Regions from separate parts of the Pseudonocardia sp. CA-142604 genome, predicted to be linked through region 1. Evidence: riboswitches for the same ligand, from Rfam matches in the RefSeq annotation. Region 1 holds a riboswitch; the other holds the start of a gene.
What was found. Region 1 has a riboswitch for cobalamin ahead of ACQPZQ_RS11420 (precorrin-8X methylmutase). Riboswitches for the same ligand answer to the same signal wherever they lie in the genome.

Region 1 (7,612 bases):
GGTGCGGACCGCGGCCGAGCGGCGCGGGCGTCGCCCGGCCAGCACTCCGACAGAGAGCCCGTCGTGGCGGCCGACGGCCGGGGTGACGGCGCTGCCCGACGGGGCGTCGTCGGCACGCACGCAGAAGATCCGCCGCCGCTGCGCCTCGTCGGCGACCGCCGCGTTCACGGCAGGATCATCGGCGCAGGCCACCGCGTACCAGGCCTCGTCGAGATCGCCGTCGCGGTACCGGCGGGCGGTCCAGCGCAGCTCCTGCGCCGTGGCCATCCCCTCGACGGCCGGCGTGACCTCGGGCGCCACGACCTCCACGTCGGCACCGGCCGCCAGGAGCCCGACGACCCGCCGCTGCGCCACCGTGCCGCCACCGATCACGACGACCCGGCGCCCGGCCAGGTCGAGACCGACGAGGTAGTGCTCGCTCATCGCAATCCCTCGCTGCGCTCGGTCAGCGCTGCGCGAAAGCGCTGTACCGATGATTCGCTCGCACACTCGCTCATACTCACTCCCCAACGACCGCGTCGACGCGCGCATGCCCGTGGCCGTGCCCATGGCCGTGCGCCGGGTCGTCCGGATGATGGTGGGGAGTCTGCGCCGCGCCGAGCTTGTCCTCGAACCCGGGGAGCAGCACCCGGTAGGCGCAGGTGTCGCAGTTCATCCTGATGTCGCCGTGCAGCGCCTCCCGGTAGCGCTCGACGACCAGCCCGGCGAGCTCGTCACAGTCGCCGAGGTAGTCCGCGACGCGGACCTCGACGTCCGGGTGCTCCACCCCGAACGCCAGGGACTGTTCGACGACCCGGCGCGGCAGCACGCCGTCGAACAGGAAGTAGGGCGCCACGACGACGCGGCGTGCCCCGAGCGCCCGGCACCGCGCGAGCCCGGTGGCGACATCCGGCCGGGCGAGCGAGACGAACGCGGGCTCGACGAAGTCGTACGCCCTGCCCTCCTGCAGCAGCCGGGCGACCTTGCAGACCTCGGCGTTGGCGTCCGGGTCCGTGGATCCGCGCCCGACCAGCAGCACGGCCGTGCCGGTGCCGTCCTCGCCGTTCAGCGCAGCCGCGATCCGCTCGTCCAGCAACTCCTGCAGCACCGGGTGCGGGCCGAGCGGGCGGCCGAACACGTAGCTGGTGGCCGGGTCGCGCAGCACCTCCCGCTGCAGGGCAGCGGGGATGTCGCCTTTGGCGTGCCCGGCGCCCACCAGCACCATGGGCACCGCCGCCATCGTGGAATGGCCACGACCTGCCAGCGCCGTCCATGCCTCGTGCACGGTCGGCTGCGACAGCTCGATGAACCCGCCGTCCACGTCGACGCCCTCGGCTGCGAGCCGGCGCCGCACTCGTCCGGTGAACGCCACGAACTCGGCGACGCCCGTGGCGTCCACCGTTCCGTGGCCGACCAGCAGCACCGGCGGGACGTTCATGCGGTCTCCTCGCTGTACAGCAACGCGTTGACGGCGGCGGCCGTCGCGGCGGCCCCACCCCGTTCGGAGCGGTTGGACACTGCGGGCAACCCGGCGGCGCGCAGCCCGGCCTTCGCCGCCACCGCGCCGACGAACCCGACGGGCAGCCCCACCACGAGCGGTGTGGTGACCAGGCCCGATGCGGCGCACCGCAGCAGTTCGACCAGCGCGGTGGGGGCGTTGCCGATGGCCCAGACGGCGCCGGATGGATGCTCACGAACGGCGGCGCGGATCCCCGCCGCCGAGCGCGTGAGCCCGTCGGCAGCCGCGAGTTCACGCACACCGGGCAGGTCGAGGGCGACCGTGGCGGGCCGGGAGGTGACACCTACCGCGACCATGCGCACATCCGTCACGAGCGGCGCCCCGGCGAGCAGCGCGGCGCGGCCCGCGCGCAGTGCCTGCTCGTCGCAGACCAGGTCACCGGCCCAGCTCGGGTCGGCGCTGGTGTGGACCACTCGCTCGACGACCGCACGGGTCAGCGGCGGCAGATCGGTGGTGTCGAGGCGCGAACGCAGGATCGCGTACGACTCCACCTCGATGGGGTGCACGCTGCTGCGCACGCTCGTTCTCCTCCCCGGGTGTCCGCGCCCGGACGGGTCGATGGCCATCGGCGGCGTGGGTCTGGCTCCCCCGACGAACCGGGGTCACAGTGGCGGGACCGCTCCGGATTCGCACCGGGTTCCTCGCTGCCGATCGATCGCGAGCATAACCCGAGCTCTCCGCGAACACGGAGAACCGCAGGCCAGGTGGACGATCATCGGGTGATCCAGCGGTATCCGCGGGGGGTGACCATCCGTCCGGCGACCATCCGCGTCGCCGACGATCCCACGACCACGGTGGTGAGCATGTCCACCTCGGCGGGGTCGAAGTCCGCCAGCGCGGCGGTCCACACCCGCTGCCCAGGCCGGCCCGCCTGCCGCACCGCGCCAATGGGAGTGGTGGGCGGCCGGTGCGCCCGGAACGCATCGAGGGCCGCGCCGAGCTGCCAGTGCCGGTCGCGGCTGCGCGGGTTGTAGAAGCAGGTGACGAGATCCGCCGCCGCGGCGGCCGCCACGCGCTGCTCGATGACCTCCCACGGCGTGTGCAGGTCCGAGAGCGAGATCAGCACGTGGTCGTGGCCGAGCGGGGCCCCGAGCAGGGACGCGGCGGCGAGCGCTGCGGTCACCCCGGGCACCCCGACCACCTCGATGTCAGCCCCTGCGCCCTGTAGCGCCGGGCTCGCCATCGCGTACACCCCGGCGTCGCCGGAGCCGATCAGGGCCACGGCGTGCCCCTTCGCGGCGAGGGCGACGGCGTCGGCGGCGCGCTGCTCCTCGTCGCCGAGCCCGCTGGCGCGCACCTCGGTGCCCGGCCGCAGCAGGTGGCGCACCTGGTCGACGTACTGGTCGAGCCCCACCACGATCGACGCGCGGCGCAGCTCCGCCTCGGCCCGCGGCACCCGCAGGTCGGCGGCACCGGGCCCGAGCCCGACGATCGCGAGCCGTCCGCGGGGGCGGATCCGGGCGGCCGCGACCGTCACGTTGTCGCCCTTGATCTTCTCGACGACCAGCTCGACGGGCGCCCCGGCAGCCAGATCGGCCGCGGCATGCAGCGCTGCCGCCTCCGCGACACTGGCCGTGCCCACCTCCCTCCGCACGACCTCGCTGGGGTTGGGCACCTCGACCGCAGCCAGCGCGGCGGCCGGGTAGGTGCGCAGCGGGGCCGGGGCGATCGCGGCGAGGATGCCGGACTCGGCAGCCTTCAGATCGACGCTCGCGTAGGCGCGGACCGCGCGGAGGTCGAGGCCGTACTCGGTCTCCAACCGGCTCAGCGTCGCCGCCACCGCCTCCGCCGGAACGCCGCGGGCGCTCCCGATCCCCACGACGAGCGTGGGAGGCACGAGCCGGGTGACCGCGGTGCCGTCCCCACCCCGCGAGTCGCCTGTTTCGCCGACCAGGGCCCCGGAACCGACCCCTGCCCCGGCCTGCGCACGGGCGACACCCGCGGTTTCGGCAGGGGCTCCCGCTCCGGTGGCGTTCTGCTCGACAGCATCGCTCGCCGCCACGCTCCGGGCGGCCGGCGTCCTCCGGTCCGCGGCGGCGTCCGGGTCCTGCGCCGCGTGGGCGGTCGGTGTGCCCGGGGCTCCGACCTCCTCCTGGGAGCCGCTGCGTTCCTCGGCTAGGGCGACGCGGTCGGTGATCACGATCGTGTGGCGGATCTCGCCGGTCGTGGGCGGGAAGGGGGGCAGCGGGAAGCCCAGCGGGTTCTCCAGGCGCGCGGCCCCGTCCAGGAGCGCCGTGCCGGCAGCGGCGAGGTCGCCGCCGACGGCCGCACCGAGCAGCTGCACCAGCTCGTCGAGGCCCGTGCTGCCCACCGCGTCGGACGCCGTGGTGATCACCGGCTGGGCACCCAGCAGCGTCGCGACCCGGGTGGCCAGCGCGTTCGCCCCACCTTCGTGGCCGCCGGTGAGCGCCACGGCGAAGCGGCGCGCCTCGTCCACGCAGACCACGCCGGGGTCGGTGCGCTTGTCGGCCAGCAACGGGGCGACCAGCCGCACGGTCGCCCCGGTGGCGAGGAAGAACACCGCCCCGTCCAGCCCGGGCCACAGCGTCGGCAACTCGCCGAGCTCGTGCGCGGTGGCGCCGAGCGGGCCTGCCACCTCGGCGGCGGCCCGGCGGCCTGCCTCGGTGACGGCGAACAGCGCGATCGTCATCGATCCTGAACCTCTCCCCAGACGAGCGTGATCGGATTGGTGGCCGCGAGCCGCACCGACCCGTCGGGCAGCTCCGCCAGGCGGCTCGCCGCCACCTGCACGCCGCCGACGGCGTATCCGGCGGCCGTGAGGGCGGCGCGGGTCGGAGCGACCCGGTCCAGCGCGGCGAGTGCGACGACGATCCGCCGCGGTCCGACGGCCGCCGCCGCGGCGACGACCTCCGGCCCTCCGCCGCCCACGAACACGGCGTCCGGGTGCGGGAGCCCGGCGAACACGTCGGGCGCCACGCCCGGTACCACCCTGACCTCGACGCCGTGGGCGCTCGCATTGGCCCGCACCCGGGCGACGTCGTCGTCCCGCCGCTCCACCGCGAGTACCGCCGCGCCGAGCCGGGCGCACTCGACCGCGACCGATCCCGACCCGGCACCGACGTCCCAGACCAGCGTGCCCGGACGGGGCGCGAGGCGGGGCAGCGCGACGGCCCGCACCTCGGCCTTCGTCACCATCCCCGCGCGGTGCTCGAACGCCTCGTCGGGCAACGCCCACCCGCCGGGCGGGGGCGCCGGCTCGCCACCGGCGTACCAACCCCGGCTCGCCGCCTTCTCATCGAGCCGCAAGCACAGCAGCACGCTCAGCGGATTCCACGAACGGGCTGCAGCCTCTGCGGCCGGCACCGTCGTCACCCGCTCGTCCGGACCGCCGAGGTCCTCGGCCACGACGAGGGTGCGCGGCCACCCGTCCAGCGCGGCACCGATCTCGGCAGGCCCGGCGCCCGGCCCGGTGAGCACGGCCGTGGCCCCCCGCGCACGGCAGACGTTCACCGCGGGACCCAGGGCACGCCCGTGCGCGCTGACCACCGCCACGTCGTCCCACGATCGGCCGGCCCGGGCGACCAGCACCTGCACGCTCGACAGCGCAGGCAGCACGACGGGCTCGTGACCGTGCTCACGCAGCAGGCGGACGATCCCGAAGAAGCCAGGGTCGCCGCTGGCCAGCACCACGGCCCGGCGCCCGGCGAGCTTCTCGAGCGCGGGTCCGACGGGCCCGAGCACGAGCTGCTCCGCCCCGGCGGGCACCGACAGCCGCTGCACATGCCGCGCCGCCCCGACCACGACCTCCGCCGCAGCCAGCGCCGACTCGGCCCCCGGAGGCAGTGGCCCCCCATCGACCCCGATGACGGTGATCGTCACGCTGCCACCCGCCCCGTGCCCATGGGCCCCGACGACCTCCGGAACGAACGGCACGCTCGGCGGAGAGGTTCGTGCGGAAGGGCCGCTCGTTTTCTCACGGGGCCGGGCGTCCTGCGGCGCGGGCGGCCCGCAGTTCCCGGCGGGCGGCCGCGTCGGGCTTGCGGAACGTGTGGAAGTGCCCGGGGTGGTAGAGGTGACTGCGGGTGCCCGCCGACCCGAGCGCCGGGCCGACCAGGAACAACGTCTGCCGCCACAGCTTGCGCTCCTTGCACACGGCCTCGACCTCGTCGAGCCGGCAACGCAGCGTCAACTCGTCGGGCCAGCTGGTGCGGTAGGCGACCACGACGGGGGTCTCGTCCGGGTAGCCGCCTGCGCGCAGCTCGTCGACCATCTGGGCCGTGCGCGCCGCGGACAGGAAGATCGCCATCGTGGTGCCGTGGCGGGCGAACTCGCGCAGCTTCTCCCGCTCCGGCATCGGGGTCTTGCCGCCTTCGAGCCGCGTGAGCACCACCGACTGGGCCACCTCGGGGATCGTCAGCTCCCGGCCCGCGACGGCTGCGGCGGCTCCGAACGCGGAGACGCCGGGCACGATCTCCACGTCGAGACCGAAGGCCTGCGCCGCGTCGTACTGCTCCTGCACGGCGCCCCAGAGCGATGGGTCCCCGGAGTGCACGCGCGCAACCTTGAGCCGCTGGTCGGCAGCCCGGCGGTAGATCGCGAGCACGTCCTCGTGCGCGATCGTGGACGAGTCGACGAGCTCGGCGTCGGCGCGGGCGTGCTCGGTTATGCATTCCTGCATGACGAGGCTCGCAGCCCAGATCACCACATCGGCCTCGGCGATCCGCCGCGCGCCCCGCAACGTGATCAGGTCCGCTGCCCCCGGCCCGGCCCCGACGAACGACACTCTCCCGCGATCCACGCCGGACAGTCTGTGCCGCGGCACTCGGCCACGTCCAACCAGCGGCCGCCGCCATGATTGTCGTGACATTCGGCTGCCAGCCCGTCGACGGGCCGAAACCCCGATCTCACGGTGATCAGTCGGGCAGCAGGGCGCGCAGCGCGGCGTCCACCGCCGCCGTCCGGTAGGACTCGAGCGGCTCCTCGGCCATCAGGACCACGCAGTCCTGCAGCCCGCCGAAGGCGATCACGGCGCGGGCCCGGTCGGCGGGGCGGTCGCTGCCCACCAGCGCCCGGTCCAGCTCGACCCGCTTGCGGACGAGGGCGTCGAGCACGTCCAGCCGGGCGAGCGCTCCGAAGTCGCGCAGCAAGCCCTGGAACAGCATCTTGTGCCGGTGGCACAGCTCGAGATAGCCGTCGAGCGTGGCCCGCATCCCCTCCGGGCCGGAGGCCATGGCGTCGATGCTGAACGCCTCGAGGTCCACGACCAACGGGCTGAAGAGCTCGGAGATCAGCTTGTCCTTCGACGGGAAGTGGTAGTAGAGCGCCGCCTTCGTGATGTCGAGACGCTCGGCGATCTCGCGCAGGCTCGTCTGCTCGAACCCCCGTTGCGCGAACAGCTCGAGCGCGACCGCCCGGATCTCTGCACGGGTGTCGGCACTGCGTCGCGGCACGGGAGGTCTCCTCGGCGGATCCGGATACGGCTCCGGAAGCTTAGCCGCTTGCCTGCCGGACGGTTATCTACTTGCCGCACGGTTAGTTAGTGGCTTACCGTGCGGCAAGTAGATTCCTTGCATCGGGAGGCCGACATGACCCGCACCGTCCTGATCTCCGGCGCCAGCATCGCCGGGCCGGCCCTGGCCTACTGGCTGCATCGCCACGGCTTCCAGCCGGTGGTCGTCGAGCGCGCGGCGGCGGTGCGCGGCAACGGCTACCCCATCGACATCCGCGGTACCGCTGTCGACGTCGTCGACCGGATGGGTGTGCTGCCGCGGCTACGGGCGGCGCACGTCGACACGCAGCGCATCACCTTTGTCGATGCCTCCGGCCGTCGCACCGCCGGCATGAACATGGAGGACATGCTGAGCAGCACCGCAGGCCACGACATCGAGGTGCCGCGGGGTGAGCTCACGACCGTGCTCTACGAACACACGCGGAACGACGTCGAGTACGTGTTCGACGACTCCATCAGCACGATCGAGCAGCGCGACGACGGCGTGCACGTGACGTTCCGGCGCGGCAGGCCGCGCACGGTCGATCTGGTGGTCGGCGCCGACGGCCTGCACTCGAACGTCCGTCGCCTCGTCTTCGGGCCGGAACGGGATTTCCGGCACGACCTCGGCTTCTACTTCGCCGGCTTCTCCATCGACGACGCCC
Region 2 (7,612 bases), 3.0 Mb from region 1:
CCGGTTGGACGGTGATCTCCAGCCAGCCCTGGCCGGTACGCCGGAACCCTTTGGCAGTGTCGGTGAGCTCGCGGCCCAGCACCTTCCCGGAGGGAGTGCGGGGGAGCGCGTCGACGAAGGCGATCACGCGGGGCGCCTTGTAGCCGGCGAGCTCGGCCCGGCACCGTTGCTCGATGTTCTCCGGTGTGAGGCGCACACCCTCCTCGGGCACCACGACGGCCTTGACGCACTCGCCCCACTCGTCGTCGGGCACCCCGACGACGGCGACCTCCCGCACACCGGTGAGCCCGCGGATCGCCTCCTCGATCTCGGCGGGATAGACGTTGATTCCGCCGCTGACGATCACGTCCTTCAGCCGCCCCACGATGTACACGTAGCCGTCCTCGTCCTGGTAGCCCAGGTCGCCGGTGCGGAACCAGCCGTCGCGGAAGGCTTCTTCCGTGCGCGTCGGGTCACCGAGGTAGACCGGCCCGCTCAAGAGACCGCGCTTGGCGATCTCCCCTACCTCGCCCTGCGGCCGGAACCCGCCGTCCGGGTCGAGGATGGCCACCTCGGCCCGGAAGAACGCGCGGCCGCAGGACTCCGCCTTCGGCCCGGACGGGTCCTGCATGTTGACGGTGACGTAGGCCATCTCGGTGCCTGCCAGGAACTCGCCCACGCGGGCCTGTGGGAACGCCTTGGCGAGACGGCGCTTGAGGGTGCCGCCGGCCCGCGCGCCGGAGGTGAGCACCAGGCGCAGGGAGCTGGTGTCGACGCCGCCGTCTGCCTTCTCCAGTGCGTCGGCGAGCCGGTCGAAGATCACGGGTGCGCCGGGGAGCACGGTGGGCCGGTCGCGGCTGATCGATTCGAGCGTCCGGTGCGGGTCGAACCGGCGATGGACGTTCAAGGTGCCGCCGACGTAGAGCTGCTGGAGCGCGAAGGTGAACCCGAGGCCGTGGAAGAGCGGCCCGACCACCAGCTCGACGTCGTCGGGGCCGATGTCGAACTCGACACTCATATCCGCCCAGCCCTGCACCGTGGCGCGGTGGGGGATGACGCAGATCTTCGGCGACCCGGTCGTTCCGCTGGTGAGTGCGAGCCGGAACGGTGCGCTCTCGTCCACATCGGGCGGTGCCGCACCTGCCGGGTCGGCCATGACGTCCTCGTAGCGCCGGACGTCCTCGGCGAGCGCGTCCACCAGAAGGTCGGGTTCGTCGCGCAGTCGGGCCACCGCCAGCTCGCCCGACGGTACGCCGGCTCCTGCCGGGCCGAGTGCGTCGAGGACGTCGGTGACGAGCGCCTTCGCCCCGGTCACCCGCACGGCCCGCGCCAGCTCCCCGGGAACGAACCGTGGGCTGATCGGCACGATCGGGCATCCCGCCTTGCCCAGCCCGTACATCAGCTCGATGTACTCGATCCGGTTGCTCGCGTAGAGCGCCACCGGGTCTCCGCTGCGCAGGCCGTAGCTCGCCAGCCCGGCGGCCAGTCCTGTGGTGCGATCGTCGAGCTCGCTCCAGGTGAGGCTGCGTTCCCCCTCGACCACGGCGACCCGATCCCGGGTTCTCGGGTTGGTCGCGTGCAGTCGCGGCACGTCGCCCACCCGGAGCGCCTGCTGGTACGGGTCCGTCAGGATGGCCACTCGTTCCTCCGCGCTATCCGTGGAAGTCGGGCGCTCGCTTCTCCAGGAACGCCGACAGGCCCTCCCAGGAGTCGTCGCTCTGGGCCAGCCAGGACTGGCCGAGCCGCTCGACGTCGCGTCCGGTGTGGGGGTCGGTGCCCTCACACATGTTGATCACGTGTTTCGCGAGCCCGATCGCCCTCGGCGCACCCTTCATGAGGTCGACCGCGAGCGACTCGGCCTCGGCGACGAGCGCGTCAGCGGGCACCACCTGCGAGACCAGCCCCATCGCCCCGGCCTGCTCGGCCGTGTACTCCCGGCCGGTCATGACCATCTCCTTGAGCCGTTCGACACCGATGAGACGGCTCATGCGTGAACACGCCCCCGATGCCGGAATGACCCCGATCCTGATTTCGGGAAGTACGAACGTCGCGTTCTGGGCGGCGATACGGAAATCGCACGACACGGCGAGTTCCACGCCCCCGCCGGCGCACGGCCCGTTGATCGCCGCGATCACGGGCTTCTCGATGTTCTCGACGTCGTCGAAGGTGGCGTGGTTGGTCCGTACGTAGGAGCGATAGCTGTTGCCCGGCAGGCCCCGCTGCCACCGCAGGTCGTTGATGTCGCGCCCAGCGCAGAATCCACGTCCCGCCCCGGTGATGACGACCACCCGTACCTCGTCGTCGAACGTCGCCTGCCACAGCGCAGCCCGGAGTTCGACCAGCATGCGCCAGTCGAACGCGTTGAGCCGCTCGGGCCGGTCCAGCGTGATCCAGCAGATCCCGGCGGTGCCGCCGATGTGCATGCTGACCCGCTCGAACTGCTCAGGGGTCACGAAGAAGGGCGACTGGGGAACCTGTGATCCGCGGTGGCCGTTACCTGAAGTCACGTGATCGCCCGACACGAGTGGCAGAACGCGTTGATCACGCGGCGCACGCTAACCGCATTTCGCGAGGTCGGCAGCGCGTGGTGGGGAATGGCACACGGTCGACGGGTCAATTGTGGCGAAAAAAGCGTGAACAACCGGTGCGCCGCTTTTCGAGCGTGCGGTCCCGCAGCATCCGCGCCCGGCGACAGGGGCCGTTCCCGACCGCCGCGACCCGGTCCCGGCTCGTGCGCGTCAGCTGCTGCCCCGGGCGAAGTCCGCGCCGAGCTGTGACGCTCCACCTGCCGACGGCCCCGGAGACGGAGACCCTGGAGCACCGGGACCGGATGGCCGAGGTCATCGCCCAGGTCGGATAGGCCGCCCCGGGGCCCATCCCCGGTGACCGCGCGGTGGGACGTTCGACGGCCCACGTGTCATCCGGAGTTGCGGTCCCCGCCCGGGTCGAGGAGGTCGGTCGGCGCCGGCGTGGACCGACGCCATCCGGTGAGCACGCCGTCGGGAGCGCCGATGTGCGCGAGTTTGCGCAGTGCCACCGCGAGTGCGGCGCGGCCGGGCGGATCGCTGGGGTGTGGACCGGCCGCAGGCCCGTGACCGGCCCGGACGGCGGCCCGCACCGCCGTGGCGATCTGCGCCTGGGCGGGGTCGCCGTAGCGGGCCAGCAGCTCCTCGAAGGATGCGAGCCGCGCCGGGTCGAACGGCCGTGGCAGGCCGTTGCGGTCGGTGAGCGGGTGCGGCGGGTAGAGGTGCGCGCACGGCACCCACCCGTCCGGGACCGGGACCGTCGCGCCGTGCGTTCGTCCGGCCCGCATCAGAGCGGGAAGCAGGTGGGTGTGGGGGCCGTCGGGGGAACGGCCGCTCGGTGGCGGGATCACGGCGTACACCTCGACCCTCCCGAGTGCGGTGTCGAACACGCGGTGCGGCGCCGCCACGACCAGCGCGGCCGCGAGCGGCGAGCCGGGCTCGAACAGCGGCCGACCGCAGCCGGCGCGCAGGATCTCCAGCAGTTCGGGGTCGGCCGTGCGGACGCAGGCGTCCACGGTCGGCGTGCCGAGACCGAGATCGAACAGCACGGCGCCCGCATCCTGGGACCGCAGCGGCGCGGGGTCGGCGCCGAGTTCGGTGACCACCCGGCGGCAGGCGCGGTAGGCCTCTGCGACCGGCAGGCACAGGGCGACGGCGTGGTTCCAGTGGTCGTCGGGACCCGCAGGTGTCTCGTACGCGAGGAGGCGGCACCCCGGCGGAACGGTGACGCGGATACCGCCACGATCCGTGGCGACAGCGCCCGCGGTGCGCAGGGCGGGCTCGTCCGACGACCGCACGAACTCGGCGATCGCGCCCGGCGCGCCCATGCTCCAGCCGGACTCGGCATCGTCGAGGTGCTGCTCGATCAATGCGGGCACGTCCGCTTCCGCACGTTCCGGCATGTCCCGAGAGTGCCATCTCCTCCACGCCTGCGCGTCCGGGATGAGCGCAGAGCTGTTTGTGTTCGGACCCAAGATCGTGGGGTGCGAGTTTGTGTCCCCATCACTAGGCTGATGCCGCTGGTGGTTCACTCCGCTTCCGGGCGGGGTGAGGCAAGAGGGAACCCGGTGCGAGTCCGGGACTGCCCCGCAGCGGTGAGCGGGAACGACCGCCGTCATGAAGCACTGGGTGTGAGCCTGGGAAGCGACGGTCAGTAGGTCCGGCAGGGCAACCTGCCGCGCCCGCGAGTCCGAAGACCTGCCGCCGGTGCGTGCGCCGACGGCGTGCGCGGATCCGGGGCCTCGCGGGTGGGCCGGGCGGATGCGGGCACCGGTGTGCCCGCGGAGCCTGCTCCTGCGTGCGTTCCGGGTCTACCACCGCTCGCGAGGAGAGAGCCGTGACAGAACACCCCCGCCTGGGCAGCACCGTCCTGGGATACCCGCGAATCGGGCCGGATCGGGAGCTCAAGCGCGCCGTCGAGCGCTACTGGCGCCGCGAGACCACCGCGGACGAGCTTCGGGCGACCGCCGTGGAACTGCGCCGGGCCACCCGTGCCGAGATGACCGGCCTGGGCTCCGTGCCGGGCAACACGTTCTCGTTCTACGACCAGATGCTCGACGCCGCGCTCGCCGTGGGTGCCGTGCCGCCCCGGTTCGCCGAGTTCGCTGCCGGTGACCCGCTTGATCTCATGTTCGCGATGGCCCGCGGCGCCGAGGGCGTCCCGGCGCTGGTGCCGGAGCTCTCCCCGGACACCCGGTTCCGTGCGTGGCTGCGGACCGCGCTCGACGACTTCCGCGAGGCCCTGGCCGACGGCGTCGTGACCCGGCCGGTGCTGATCGGGCCGGTCACGTTCCTGCTGCTCAGCAAGTCGACGGTGTCCGGGTTCGCACCACTGGACCTGCTCGACGATCTCCTGCCGGTCTACGCGCAACTGCTCGGAGAGCTGGCCGAGGCCGGGGCGGAGTGGGTGCAACTGGACGAGCCGGCCTTCGCCGCGGACCGCACCCCGGCCGAGCTCGACGCGCTGCACCGCGCCTACGCCCACCTCGGCGGACTCACCGTGCGGCCTGCGCTGCTGGTCGCGGGCTACTTCGGCGCGCTCGGCCCGGCGCTGCCGGTGCTCGCTTCGGCTCCCATCGACGGCGTCGCGCTGGACCTGGTCGCCGGGACGGACGATGTCGCCGGGGCTGCCCGGCTGACCGGGCTGCGGGACAAGACCGTGCTGGCCGGTGTGGTCGAGGGACGCAACGTGTGGCGCACCGATCCCGACACGGCGCTGAGCACGGCGGCGATACTGCTGGCTAGCGCGGGCCGGGTGGAGATCGCGACCTCGTGCTCGCTGCTGCACGTGCCCTACGACGCTGCCCGGGAGACCGCACTGCCGGACGAGCTGCGGCAACGGCTGGCCTTCGCCCGGGAGAAGGTCGCCGAGGTGATCCTTCTGGGCCGGGCGATGGCAGGGGAGGAGGACGTCGCAGGTGAGCTGGCCGCGGCCCGTGCCGTCGCCGGTCGTCCGGCTCATCGCGACGACCGGGTCCGTGCCCGGCTCGACGCCCTCGGCGCGGATCACTACCGCCGCCCGGCCGGCGACATCCGAGCCAAGGTCCAGCAGGCCGCGCTCACCCTCCCGCCTGTCCCGACCACCACGATCGGCTCCTTCCCGCAGACCAGGACGATCCGCAGCGACCGTGCGGCGTTCCGGGCCGGCCGGATCGACGCGGCCGAGTACGAACGCCGGATGCGCGCGGAGATCGAGCGGGTGGTCCGGCTGCAGGAGGAGATCGGGCTCGACGTCCTGGTGCACGGCGAGCCCGAGCGCAACGACATGGTTCAGTATTTCGCCGAGCACCTCGACGGCTTCGCCACGACGGAGCACGGCTGGGTGCAGTCCTACGGGTCGCGATGCGTGCGCCCGCCGATCCTGCACTCGGACGTCTCCCGGCCCGAGCCGATCACCGTCGGCTGGAGCACCTACGCCCAGTCCCTGACCGACCGCCCGATGAAGGCGATGCTGACCGGGCCGGTCACGATCCTGGCCTGGTCGTTCGTTCGCGACGACCAACCCCTCAGCGACACCGCGCGCCAGGTCGGGCTCGCCCTACGCGACGAGGTCCGCGATCTGGAGGCGGCCGGCTTGCCGATCATCCAGGTCGACGAGCCCGCTCTGCGCGAGCTGCTGCCGCTGCGTGCGGCCGCCCAGCCCGCCTACTCGGCCTGGGCGACCGACGCGTTCCGCCTGGTCACCGGCGGCGTCGCCGATACCACCCAGGTGCACACCCACCTGTGCTACTCGGAGTTCGGCGACGTCGTCGGGGCCATCGACGATCTCGACGCCGACGTCACGACCGTCGAGGCGGCCCGATCGCGGATGGAGGTGCTCGACGTCCTCGGCGCCGGGGTGCCGCGCGGGCTCGGGCCGGGCGTCTACGACGTGCACTCCCCGGAAGTTCCGGACCAGGCGGAGATCGGTGCGCTGCTGCGTGCAGCCCTCGATCGGATCGGCCCCGACCGGCTCTGGGCGAACCCGGACTGCGGGCTGAAGACTCGCGGGGAGCCCGAGGTCGTCGCCACGTTGCGCAACCTGGTCGCGGCGGCTGCCGGGGTGCGCTCGGGGTCGTCGGGCTGAGCACCCTCCGCACGACGGCGCCCCGCCCGGCTCGGGTGGGGCGCCGGGCGAGACCGAGCTACTCGGCACGGCGGTCGGGTGATGAAGTGCAGGTACTTCTCGCATTGCACACCGGTCACCGTCAGCCCGGGCCACGAAGAAAAGCCCTCACCCAATCTGGTAAAAGCCTTCTCCTTTCATTGCCATGAGCCTTCCAATCATTCTTGCGACGATCACAGTGCGGAAAGGCGAGCGAACGCTGGAATCTCGTTAGCATCGGCGTCATGCCGAGCACAGTCGTTTCGCCGGACGGTACGGAACTCGGATTCGAGACCGTCGGCGACGGGCCGCCGATGCTGCTCGTCCACGGCGCGGCCGCCGATCGGCGCCGGTGGGCGCCGGTCCAGGAACAACTGGCGCGGCACTACCGCGTCCACATGCTCGACCGGCGCGGCCGAGGGCTCAGCACCCGAGAGGCGCCCGCGTACGACATCTGGCGGGAGGCCGAGGACATCGCCGCGGTCGCGGAGTACCTCGGTGGGGACGTCTTCGTCGTCGCGCACTCCTACGGCGCGCTCTGCGCGCTGCACGCGGCCCAGATCACCGGCGCGTTCGGCAGGCTGGTGGCCTACGAGCCGCCGCGGCCCGAGCCCGGCGGGTTCGTGATCCCGCCCGAGACCGTGGCCCGGATGCGGGCCACCGCCGACCCGGAGGAGATCCTGACGATCTTCGTGCGCGAGGCGCTCCAGCTGCCTCAGTCCGCCGTGGACGACGTGCGCGGAACGGACTTCTGGCGGACGCGGGTGGAGGCGGCGCACACGATCCCGCGTGAAGTGGAGTGCGTCGAGGCGTTCGTCGCCGACGAGCGGTTGGGCAAGATCTCGGTGCCGGTGCGGCTCTTCGCCGGCACGGAGAGCCCGGCCTGTTTCCGGCTGGCGGTGGACGCGGTTGTCGAGCGGGTGCCCGGCGCGGACGTCGTGCCGATGCGGGGCCAGGGGCACCAGGCGATGGACTTCGATCCGGAGCAGTTCGTCGCGGCGGTGCAGGCCTTCGAGGCGGCCTG

Region 2: another riboswitch for cobalamin. It lies ahead of metE (5-methyltetrahydropteroyltriglutamate--homocysteine S-methyltransferase); the one in region 1 lies ahead of ACQPZQ_RS11420 (precorrin-8X methylmutase).

What each region holds. Positions count from the first base shown of each region.
Region 1 is NZ_CP192045.1:2,495,193-2,502,804, reverse strand. Features, by position in the region: gene cobA (uroporphyrinogen-III C-methyltransferase) at 1-423, opposite strand, end outside; gene ACQPZQ_RS11425 (sirohydrochlorin chelatase) at 500-1,417, opposite strand; gene ACQPZQ_RS11420 (precorrin-8X methylmutase) at 1,414-2,016, opposite strand; cobalamin riboswitch at 2,052-2,208, opposite strand; gene cobJ (precorrin-3B C(17)-methyltransferase) at 2,211-4,148, opposite strand; gene cbiE (precorrin-6y C5,15-methyltransferase (decarboxylating) subunit CbiE) at 4,145-5,338, opposite strand; gene cobM (precorrin-4 C(11)-methyltransferase) at 5,433-6,257, opposite strand; gene ACQPZQ_RS11400 (TetR/AcrR family transcriptional regulator) at 6,373-6,909, opposite strand; gene ACQPZQ_RS11395 (FAD-dependent monooxygenase) at 7,045-7,612, shown strand, end outside.
Region 2 is NZ_CP192045.1:5,451,385-5,458,996, reverse strand. Features, by position in the region: gene ACQPZQ_RS24725 (class I adenylate-forming enzyme family protein) at 1-1,618, opposite strand, end outside; gene ACQPZQ_RS24720 (enoyl-CoA hydratase/isomerase family protein) at 1,632-2,432, opposite strand; gene ACQPZQ_RS24715 (DUF6925 family protein) at 2,897-3,907, opposite strand; cobalamin riboswitch at 4,012-4,224, shown strand; gene metE (5-methyltetrahydropteroyltriglutamate--homocysteine S-methyltransferase) at 4,342-6,570, shown strand; gene ACQPZQ_RS24705 (alpha/beta fold hydrolase) at 6,834-7,612, shown strand, end outside.